Regions from separate parts of the Corynebacterium atrinae genome, predicted to be linked through region 1. Evidence: predicted binding sites of a transcription regulator. Region 1 holds the regulator's gene; each other region holds the start of a gene.
What was found. Region 1 encodes LexA, which represses DNA repair genes until DNA is damaged. Its sites were predicted from a motif close to CGAACANNTGTTCG; they were not measured.

Region 1 (3,105 bases):
CTCGAAAGACTTATACACGGACGCAAAGCGCAGGTACGCCACCTCGTCCAAGGCGCGGAGTGGCTCAAGGATTGCGAGGCCGATGGCGTTGGCGTGCACCTGTGAGCTGCCATGGCTACGCACGGTCTCTTCTACTTCTTGAGCAAGCCGCTTCAGCGCGTCATCCGAAACATCCCGACCCTGACAAGCGCGCCGCACACCAAGCACGACCTTGTCACGACTGAACGGCTCCGTCACGCCATTGCGTTTAACTACCAACAGGACGGCTTTCTCGATGGTGGTGAAGCGTCCCTGGCACTCGGTGCACTCCCGTCGACGACGAATCGCGGCGCCGGCATCAATGATGCGAGAGTCAATGACTCGGGAATGATCGTGGTGGCAAAACGGGCAATACACAGTGAACTTCCTCAGCTAGCACAGGGAGCGAGATGATCGCACCAGTCATTGGCCTGGCACAGAGCTCATGGTACCCGCCGCCGATCACGATGTAGCTGGCTCGACTACTGGCCTGCAGCAGCCGGGGAAGAAGAGTAGCTATATCCCGTATCAATCGCCCCCGGGGTGGAGTCAGTGCCACTCTGCGACAAGGCGGCGGTAACCACGCAGACGCCAAACACCGCACCAAGTAGGTAAGTTCCGAAAGCTTGAAGGCTGCGCCGTCCAAGGCTGACAGTCTTCTTGGTTGGACCCGGATTTGTTCGAACGGATTCCAGCTCTTCACCTCGCCGCTCCGTTCGATCCGAAATGCGTAGAGTTCGAACAACTCGCTGCTCTGCCGCCGCCTCACGATAACCGGAAGGCTCCCACACAGCCACCGCAGAAGGCGAGGAAATGCGGACATGCGGAGCGCGGCGACCTGCAGTAGTGCGATTGAGCGAGATGGTCATGATGATATCCTTTCGTCGATGTGCGTCAGAGTATCGAGCGGACCCGACACTCTCGAACAGATATGACGTTCATATGTTCGATGTAGCTGCTATGTTCGATTTATAGCACCCGTTCGAAAAAATGTCCACCCGCCGCAAAATATCTCGAACATTCGTACCAAGTCGTGGTAAACATGTAGGTGATGGATGGCTCGGCAGAATCCACCATTCGAACTAGACACCTCAACCAGCCCGTTTCCCCACAACCACACCCCAACCGCAAAGGACCCAAAATCATGGCACGCAGTGGCTCAACTCCGAAGGTCGACCCGACCGGCAAACCAGACCCCTCCGAACTTTCAGATCGCCAACGCCGGATCCTCGAAGTTATTAGGGATGCGGTGGTTCTCCGTGGCTACCCGCCAAGCATTCGGGAAATCGGTGACGCTGCTGGCCTACAGTCGACCTCCTCCGTCGCCTATCAGCTCAAGCAGCTGGAAAAGAAGGGATTCTTGCGCCGCGACGCCAACAAGCCGCGCGCCGTTGATGTACGAACCCTTCCTTCCACCGACATGAAAAAGAAGCCGGGGCGCCGCTCGGCAGCTGAGGCATCTGGACCCAACTACCCCGATGCCCCTACCGACGCCAGCCCGACAAACTTCATTCCCGTTGTTGGACGCATCGCCGCCGGCTCGCCCATCCTCGCCGAGCAGGATGTGGAGGAGTACTACCCGCTCCCTTCCGACATCGTCGGCGAGGGAGAGCTGTTCATGCTCAAGGTAGTGGGGCATTCCATGAAGGATGCTGGCATTCTCGACGGAGATTGGGTCGTTGTTCGTTCCCAGCCAGTAGCAGAGCAGGGCGAGTTTGTCGCTGCCCTCATTGAGGGTGAAGCCACAGCCAAGGAGTTCCACAAAGACTCCACAGGCGTGTGGTTACTCCCCCACAACGATGACTTCGCTCCAATCCCAGCCGAGCATGCGGAAATCATGGGCAAGATTGTGTCAGTTCTTCGTAAGCTCTAGGGACTGCATCTCTCCCATCGTCAGATGTCTGATGTAACCCCCTCGCAGCGAGCTAGACTATGCAGTCGCATCCCGACGTTACCCCCGAATTCGGGATGCGCCGAGGAAAAAGGGCCGCTCGTTACCGATGTAACAAACATAACTCAACGCGCTGAGCGGTTGTTTCGCGGATTTTCGGCCCAGAATTGCCCGAATGGGACCAAATGTGATGCGCTTTGTTGGGCTTTGCCCCCGATTTTTTGGGAGAATGGCACAAACGGGCATTTACCCGACCGATTGTGTGGGAACGCGAGGAAATTGTGATGTATGCAGAGGAGCGTCGTCGGCAGATAGCCTCTTTGACGGCCGTCGAAGGGCGAGTCAACGTCACTGAGCTAGCTAGTCGGTTTGACGTTACCGCCGAGACCATTCGTCGCGATCTCGCTGTCCTGGACCGGGAGGGGGTTGTTCACCGGGTTCACGGTGGCGCAGTTGCCAGCCAAACATTTCAGACAGCCGAGTTCTCCCTCGACGCTCGATTTCGCTCCGCCCCGACTGCAAAATCAGCAATCTCCCGGGCAGCCCTCGAATTCCTCCCCGAAGCTAATGGGGGACTGTTTTTAGACTCCGGAACCACCATCGGCACCCTGGCAGAGTTGATCGCCGAGCAGCAAGATGCTGGCCAGTGGTCAATCGTGACCAACAGTCTGTCAATAGCGCTGAACTTGGCCAACAAGGGACTGTCGAAGGTGCAGCTTCTGGGTGGCTCCGTTCGTGCGATTACCCAAGCCGTGGTCGGCGACACCGCGCTTCGCACTCTGGCTCTTATGCGGGCGGACGTAGCCTTCATTGGTACTAATGCCCTGACCTTGGATCACGGCTTGTCCACGGCGGATGCCCAAGAGGCAGCGATCAAGTCCGCGATGGTCACCAACGCCCACAAAGTTGTCGTCCTCTGCGATTCAACCAAGCTCGGAAACGACTACCTCGTCAGCTTTGCCAGCATCAGTGATATCGACGTCGTTATCACGGACGCATCGGCGCCGGAGTCCTATGTTTCCGCACTTCGGGAACGCGAAGTGGATGTCATCATCGCCGAGTAAGCGCGGCGTTGAAAACAGAGACAAAGATGTGCCCCTCGAAACCTTTCTGGTTCGAGGGGCACATTCTCTTAATCGTCGATGTTTAGCCCAGGAGGAGCTCACGCACCGCGTCGCGGGCGGCTGCAGCACCGA
Region 2 (3,105 bases), 220 kb from region 1:
TGGTGGGCATGGTCTTATCTGACGTCGATATTGCACAAGCTCACACGCTTGAACCCATTACCGATATAGCTGACAGGGCAGGCATTGATCCTGCCGCCCTGACCCTTTTTGGCAACACCAAAGCCAAGGTAGACATCACCCAACTCGTTGACACACCCGCCAACGGCAAGCTCATCCTCGTTACTGGAATCTCTCCGACGCCGGCGGGCGAAGGAAAATCCACCGTTCTCATTGGTTTGTCTGATGCCATGACCCGTCTCGGGCACAAAGCAGCCGCCGCTCTTCGCGAGCCCTCCCAGGGACCGGTCATGGGAATTAAGGGCGGTGCTGCCGGTGGCGGATATTCCCAGATCGTCCCTATGGAGGACATCAACCTCCACTTCACTGGTGACTTCCACGCCATCGCCGCTGCCAACAACACCCTCGCTGCCCTCATCGACAACCACATCCACCAAGGCAACGACCTCAACATCGATCCCCGTCGCGTGTCCTGGCAGCGCTGCCTCGACGTCAATGACCGTGCTCTACGCAACGTGAACACCGGCCTGGGAGGCCCTGCCCACGGTGTTCCCCGAGAAACCGGCTTCACCATCACCGCAGCCTCTGAGATCATGGCTGTTCTCTGCATGTCGACCGACTTGGAAGATTTCAAGCAGCGAGTACGTAACATCACCATCGGTTTTACCTACGACGACCAGCCTGTCACCGCGGGCCAGCTCGGGGCGGAAGGCGCCTTGAGTGCCCTGATGAAAGACGCCCTCAACCCCAATCTCGTCCAAACCCTTGGTGGTACCCCCGCCTATATTCACGGTGGTCCCTTTGCCAATATCGCCCACGGCTGCAATTCCCTTATTGCTACCCGGGTAGCGATGCAGCACGCTGATTTCGTCCTCACCGAAGCTGGCTTTGGTTCCGATTTGGGTGCAGAAAAGTTCTTCGATATCAAAGCTCGCTACGGCAACCTCGATGTCAATGGCGCGGTCATCGTCGCCACGATCCGCTCACTCAAGTACAACGCAGGCGTGCCGTTAGACCAACTCAAGGAGGAAAACCTCGAAGCTCTCAAGAAAGGGGTAGTCAACCTCGCCCGCCACGTCTCCAACACGCAGCAGTTCGGCGTCACCCCAGTCGTCGCGCTCAATCTTTTCGCCTCCGACACCGTCGCCGAGCGAGAGTTCATGCGTGAATGGGCGAAGGGGTTCCAGGTCCCGTTGGCCGAAGTCAACGTCTGGGCCGAAGGCGGAGCCGGAGCAGAGGACTTGGCACTCGCCGTCCTCGACAACCTTCGCTCGGGATCGACACCGTTGTACGATCCGCAATTGGGCATCGAAAAGTCAATTGAGACCATCGCCAAACGAATCTACCGAGCCGCCGAAGTGGAGTACTCGCCCCGCGCGCGCAAGGACTTGGCGATGATCAAGGCCAATGGGTGGGACAAGCTCCCGGTCTGTATTTCTAAGACTCAGTACTCCTTCAGCGACAACCCCAGTGAACTCGGGGCTCCCTCAGGTCACACTCTCCACATCCGTGAGCTATTGCCGCGTACCGGAGCCGGCTTCGTCGTCGTCCTCACCGGAGACGTGATGACGATGCCAGGCCTGCCCAAAAAGCCCGCGGCCGACAACATCGACATCACAGCCGACGGAAAAATTTCGGGACTCTTCTAAACCTGCACGACGAGGAGTTCCTTGGCAACTTACGTTTGGCAGTCGCCGAGTATGAGGTGAGCCCGGCGTTTTTTGCGCTGGGGCTTTCGTATGAGGTGCCTAGCGGCGGATGGGTACGTTCCCAGGCCGGAGATGAAGAACCTGTCGGAAAGTTGCTTCTACCTCTTGCGCGGTTCGATTCTGTGTTCTACTATTGGAGTTAGAACACCTAATCGAAGGGGCAAGGGGGTGAACGAACATGAGCAGTGACATTTTCTACCCAGGCAAAGCGCTACCACTCACGCTCGAGATCGGCTTTTCCATGGTGGAGGCGCACCTGAAAGAGGCAGCCGCCGGCCCCCAGCACTACTTCGCGGTCAGCTCACCTCATGACCCGGTCGCTCGGCGGGGAACACAGATGCGACGCGAGGACCACAAACTGTGGCAATCCGTTCTCCCCAATGGTGATGAGGACGTTGACATCGTCCTCGCTAAGCTACGGCGCTCCCTAGGTCGTGGGGATCAGTACCTTATGTCCGCGATCAGCGCCCACCAACGGCTTAACGAACTGCCGAAGTTGAAGGAGATTCAGGAGGTGTACTTCCACCTCGACCTTGTCCGCTTGAAGACGATTGACGGTGTGTTGTGTAAAGCAGACACCACCATCACCGAACACCTCGACCTCATCGACACCGAACTAGCCGAATTCCTCACGCCCACCCGGACGAATCAGATCCTGCCCACCCCAGGAAAGATCAAAAGCCGGCTCAATGCGATCATCACCATGCTCGATGAGACGATCTCCTCCGAGGATCCCGCACCACAACCGGTTGATAGTGTCTCCATCTCCTTCGACGACGGCCGGGGCTTCCTCCACGCTGATCTTGATGGGGTCGTCGCCCAAGAAATCGACCTCCGTATCCGCAAGCACGCCATCGCCCATGGGATCAGTCAGGCAGACGCCTTCGTGGCCTTGATGAGGGGTGAGGGGTCAACGAATGTCACCCTCAACATCTACCGAGCATCCGATATCCCGAATGCTCCAGCATGGGTCTCCGGGGTCGGGTACCTCACCGCAAAGCAGACCGAAGATCTGCTCAACCGAGTTGGTGTGGAGATTGATCTCGATGCGATTGCTCAGAAAGTCTCGTCTGCGTATGCCACCCCCTCAGATATCCGCTCCCTCGTCATCGGCCTTGATGGGACGTGTGCTGTCGGTGGGTGTGATGCACCTGCTCATCGAGCACAGATGGATCACCGGATCAATCACGCTGATGGCGGGCCCACCACAGCAGCGAATTTGGCGGCGTTGTGTGTGAAGCATCATGCGGTCAAGACTGATCGGCGAGTCACCTACGTCATGGACCCGGTGACGAGGCGGAAGTACTTCCTGTTTGATGATGGGTCGTGGGCGGAGTCCGAAGGTGACGGGCCACTGGCTGCTAGTGAGCGACGCTGG
Region 3 (3,105 bases), 810 kb from region 1:
ATGTTGACCTCGTTCCTCGCCATTGGCTTCACGATGATGCGCAACGTCATGAACATGTTCCACTGGGAGGAATTCGGCTGGAAGCGCATCGCCGCCCTCGCCCTCACCGTCATTCCCCCAGTTGCGATCGTCTTCGCCGGGATGGGTGGCTTCGTCGCCGCACTGACCTACGCCGGTGGCTTCGCCGGAGCAGTCATGTCCGTCATCCCTGTCCTGCTCTTGCGCGTCTCCCGCAAGCATGGCGACCGCATCCCTGTTTGGACCGCCGGCTGGGTAGCCAACCCCGCGATCCAATGGACGATCATCGTCGTCTACGTCGCGGCCTTCATCTACTCAATCCTCTCCCTCACCGGCGTCGTCCCGGAGGGTTGGGCTTAAAAACGCATCGCTTTAGAAAAGGTCAGGCTGCGGCCTGGCCTTTTAGGTCTCCTTGCTATCGAGGGGGCGTCCCCACTCGGCGCAGTCAGAACGCTCACGGGGCGGTGGTGGCCCTTCCCGCTCGATCTGCTCTGTCTTCTGGGCTTGGGACTCCGAGCGGATCCTCGCCCTGCGCTTGGCTATCCGTTGGGACACCGTTTGCAGCCACCGCCGCTCACTAGCAGCTAACGGCCCATCCCCCTCGGATTCTGCCCAGGACCCGTCATCAAACAAGAAGTACTTCCGCCTCGTCAGCGGGTCCATCACGTAGGTCACCCGACGATCAGTCTTGACCGCATGGTGCTTGACACACAATGGGGCGAGGTTGGCTGCTGTGGTGGGCCCGCCATCGGCGTGATTGATCCGGTGATCCATCTGTGCTCGATGAGCAGGGGCATCACACCCACCGACTGCACACGTCCCATCAAGGCCGATGACGAGGGAGCGGATATTCGCGGGGGTGGCATACGCCGACGAGACTTTCTGAGCAATCGCATCGAGATCAATCTCCACATCAACCCGGTTAAGCAGATCTTCGGTCTGCTTTGCGGTGAGGTACCCGACCCCGGAGACCCATGCTGGAGCATTCGGGATATCGGATGCTCGGTAGATGTTGAGGGTGACATTCGTTGACCCCTCACCCCTCATCAAGGCCACGAAGGCGTCTGCCTGACTGATCCCATGGGCGATGGCGTGCTTGCGGATACGAAGGTCGATTTCTTGGGCGACGACCCCATCAAGATCAGCATGCAGGAAGCCCCGGCCGTCGTCGAAGGAGATCGAGACACTATCAACCGGTTGTGGGGCGGGATCCTCGGAGGAGATCGACTCATCGAGCATGGTGATGATCGCATTCAGTCGGTTTTTGATCTTGCCTGGGGTGGGCAGGATCTGATTCGTCCGAGTAGGCGTGAGGAATTCTGCTAGTTCGGTATCGATGAGGTCGAGGTGTTCGGTGATGGTGGTGTCTGCTTTACACAACACACCGTCAATCGTCTTCAAGCGGACAAGGTCGAGGTGGAAGTACTCCTCCTGAATCTCCTTCAACTTCGGCAGCTCGTTAAGCCGTTGGTGGGCGCTGATCGCGGACATGAGGTAGTGATCCCCACGCCCCAGAGAACGCCGTAGCTTAGCGAGGACGATGTCAATGTCCTCATCACCATTGGGGAGGACTGATTGCCAGAGTTTGTGGTCTTCTTGGCGTATCTGTGTTCCCCGCCGGGCTACTGGGTCATGAGGTGAGCTGACCGCGAAGTAGTGCTGGGGGCCGGCGGCTGCCTCTTTCAGGTGCGCCTCCACCATGGAAAAGCCAATCTCAAGCGTGAGTGGTAGCGCTTTGCCTGGGTAGAAAATGTCACTGCTCATGTTCACTCACCCCCTTGCCCCTTCGATTAGGTGTTCTAACTCCAATAGTAGAACACAGAATCGAAGTACGCAAGGGGTAGGGCAATGTTTTTGTCCAGGTGGCGCATGTTCAGTGCTGGCAGACTGGCCGCGTTGGCGCTAGTCAGAGGGCTGTGGTGTGCGCAGCTGCGCACACCACTTCACCTGGAAGTCGTAAGTATTAATCTCGCAACTCCCAGGTGATCTCCTCCCTACTTCTGGACGTAGTACAGCTGCTTGTTCACGAACTCATCCATGCCGAGTGGGCCGAGCTCGCGGCCGTAGCCGGAGCGTTTGACGCCACCGAAGGGCAGTTCGGCGCCTTCACCGGCGGGGGTGTTGACGTTGGCCATGCCTACTTCAAGTTCGCGGGCGATCTTCTCGGCGCGCAGCTGGTCGCGGGAGAAGACGGCGCCGCCGAGGCCGAAGGGGCTGTCGTTGGCCACGGCGAGTGCCTCGTCGTCGGAACTGACGCGGTAGACGACGGCGACGGGACCGAAGAATTCGACGTGGTGGGATTCCATATCGGGGGTGATGTCGGTGATGACGGCCGGGGAGAAGAAGGCGGCGTCGCCAAGCACTCCCCCGGCGCGCAGTGTGGCACCTTCCTCGACGGCCTTTTGTACCTGCGCATTGAGGCCTTCAGCGGCGGAGCGGGAGGACAGCGGCATGTAGACGCTGGGACCCGCGGTGTCGGGGGAACCCGGCTCCATTGCTTCGGCGAGGCGGACGAGTTCGGCGACGAAGTCGTCGTAGATGTCATCCATGACGATGAGGCGCTTGTTGGAGTTGCAGGCTTGGCCAGTGTTGTACATGCGGGTGGACCAAGCGAGCTGGGCGGCGGCGGTTACGTCGTCGGTGTCAAGTACGACGTAGGGGTCGGAGCCGCCGAGTTCGAGGACGGCCTTCTTGAGGTGCTTGCCGGCGAGGGAGGCAATGATGGACCCGGCGCGCTCGGAGCCTGTTAGGGAGACGCCTTGGATGCGGGGGTCGGCGATGATGGTGGCGATCTGATCATGGCTGGCGAAGACATTGACGTAGCCTCCGACCGGCACACCGGCATCGCGGAAGATGTCATCGACGGCTTGGGCTGAGGTCGGGCAGATTTCAGCGTGCTTGAGCACAATCGTGTTGCCAAGCATGAGGTTCGGTCCGGCGAATCGGGCGATCTGATAGTAGGGGAAGTTCCAAGGCATGATGCCCAAGAGGGCGCCGATGGGGCGGCGCTTGATCATGGCTGTAGCGCCGTCGGCGGTGCTGATGGCCTGGTCGGCCGTGAACTGGGCGCCGTTGTCTGCGTAGTAG

Region 2: the regulator LexA is predicted to act here: its motif matches at 1,869-1,882, upstream of CATRI_RS06580 (HNH endonuclease signature motif containing protein).
Region 3: the regulator LexA is predicted to act here: its motif matches at 1,806-1,819, upstream of CATRI_RS03815 (HNH endonuclease signature motif containing protein).

What each region holds. Positions count from the first base shown of each region.
Region 1 is NZ_CP046977.1:1,556,637-1,559,741, forward strand. Features, by position in the region: gene nrdR (transcriptional regulator NrdR) at 1-396, opposite strand, end outside; gene CATRI_RS07645 (hypothetical protein) at 501-887, opposite strand; gene lexA (transcriptional repressor LexA) at 1,163-1,891, shown strand; gene sugR (transcriptional regulator SugR) at 2,194-2,973, shown strand; gene ptsP (phosphoenolpyruvate--protein phosphotransferase) at 3,056-3,105, opposite strand, start outside.
Region 2 is NZ_CP046977.1:1,337,053-1,340,157, reverse strand. Features, by position in the region: gene CATRI_RS06585 (formate--tetrahydrofolate ligase) at 9-1,667, shown strand; gene CATRI_RS06580 (HNH endonuclease signature motif containing protein) at 1,906-3,105, shown strand, end outside.
Region 3 is NZ_CP046977.1:751,468-754,572, reverse strand. Features, by position in the region: gene CATRI_RS03820 (aromatic amino acid transport family protein) at 1-378, shown strand, start outside; gene CATRI_RS03815 (HNH endonuclease signature motif containing protein) at 421-1,782, opposite strand; gene CATRI_RS03810 (NAD-dependent succinate-semialdehyde dehydrogenase) at 2,013-3,105, opposite strand, start outside.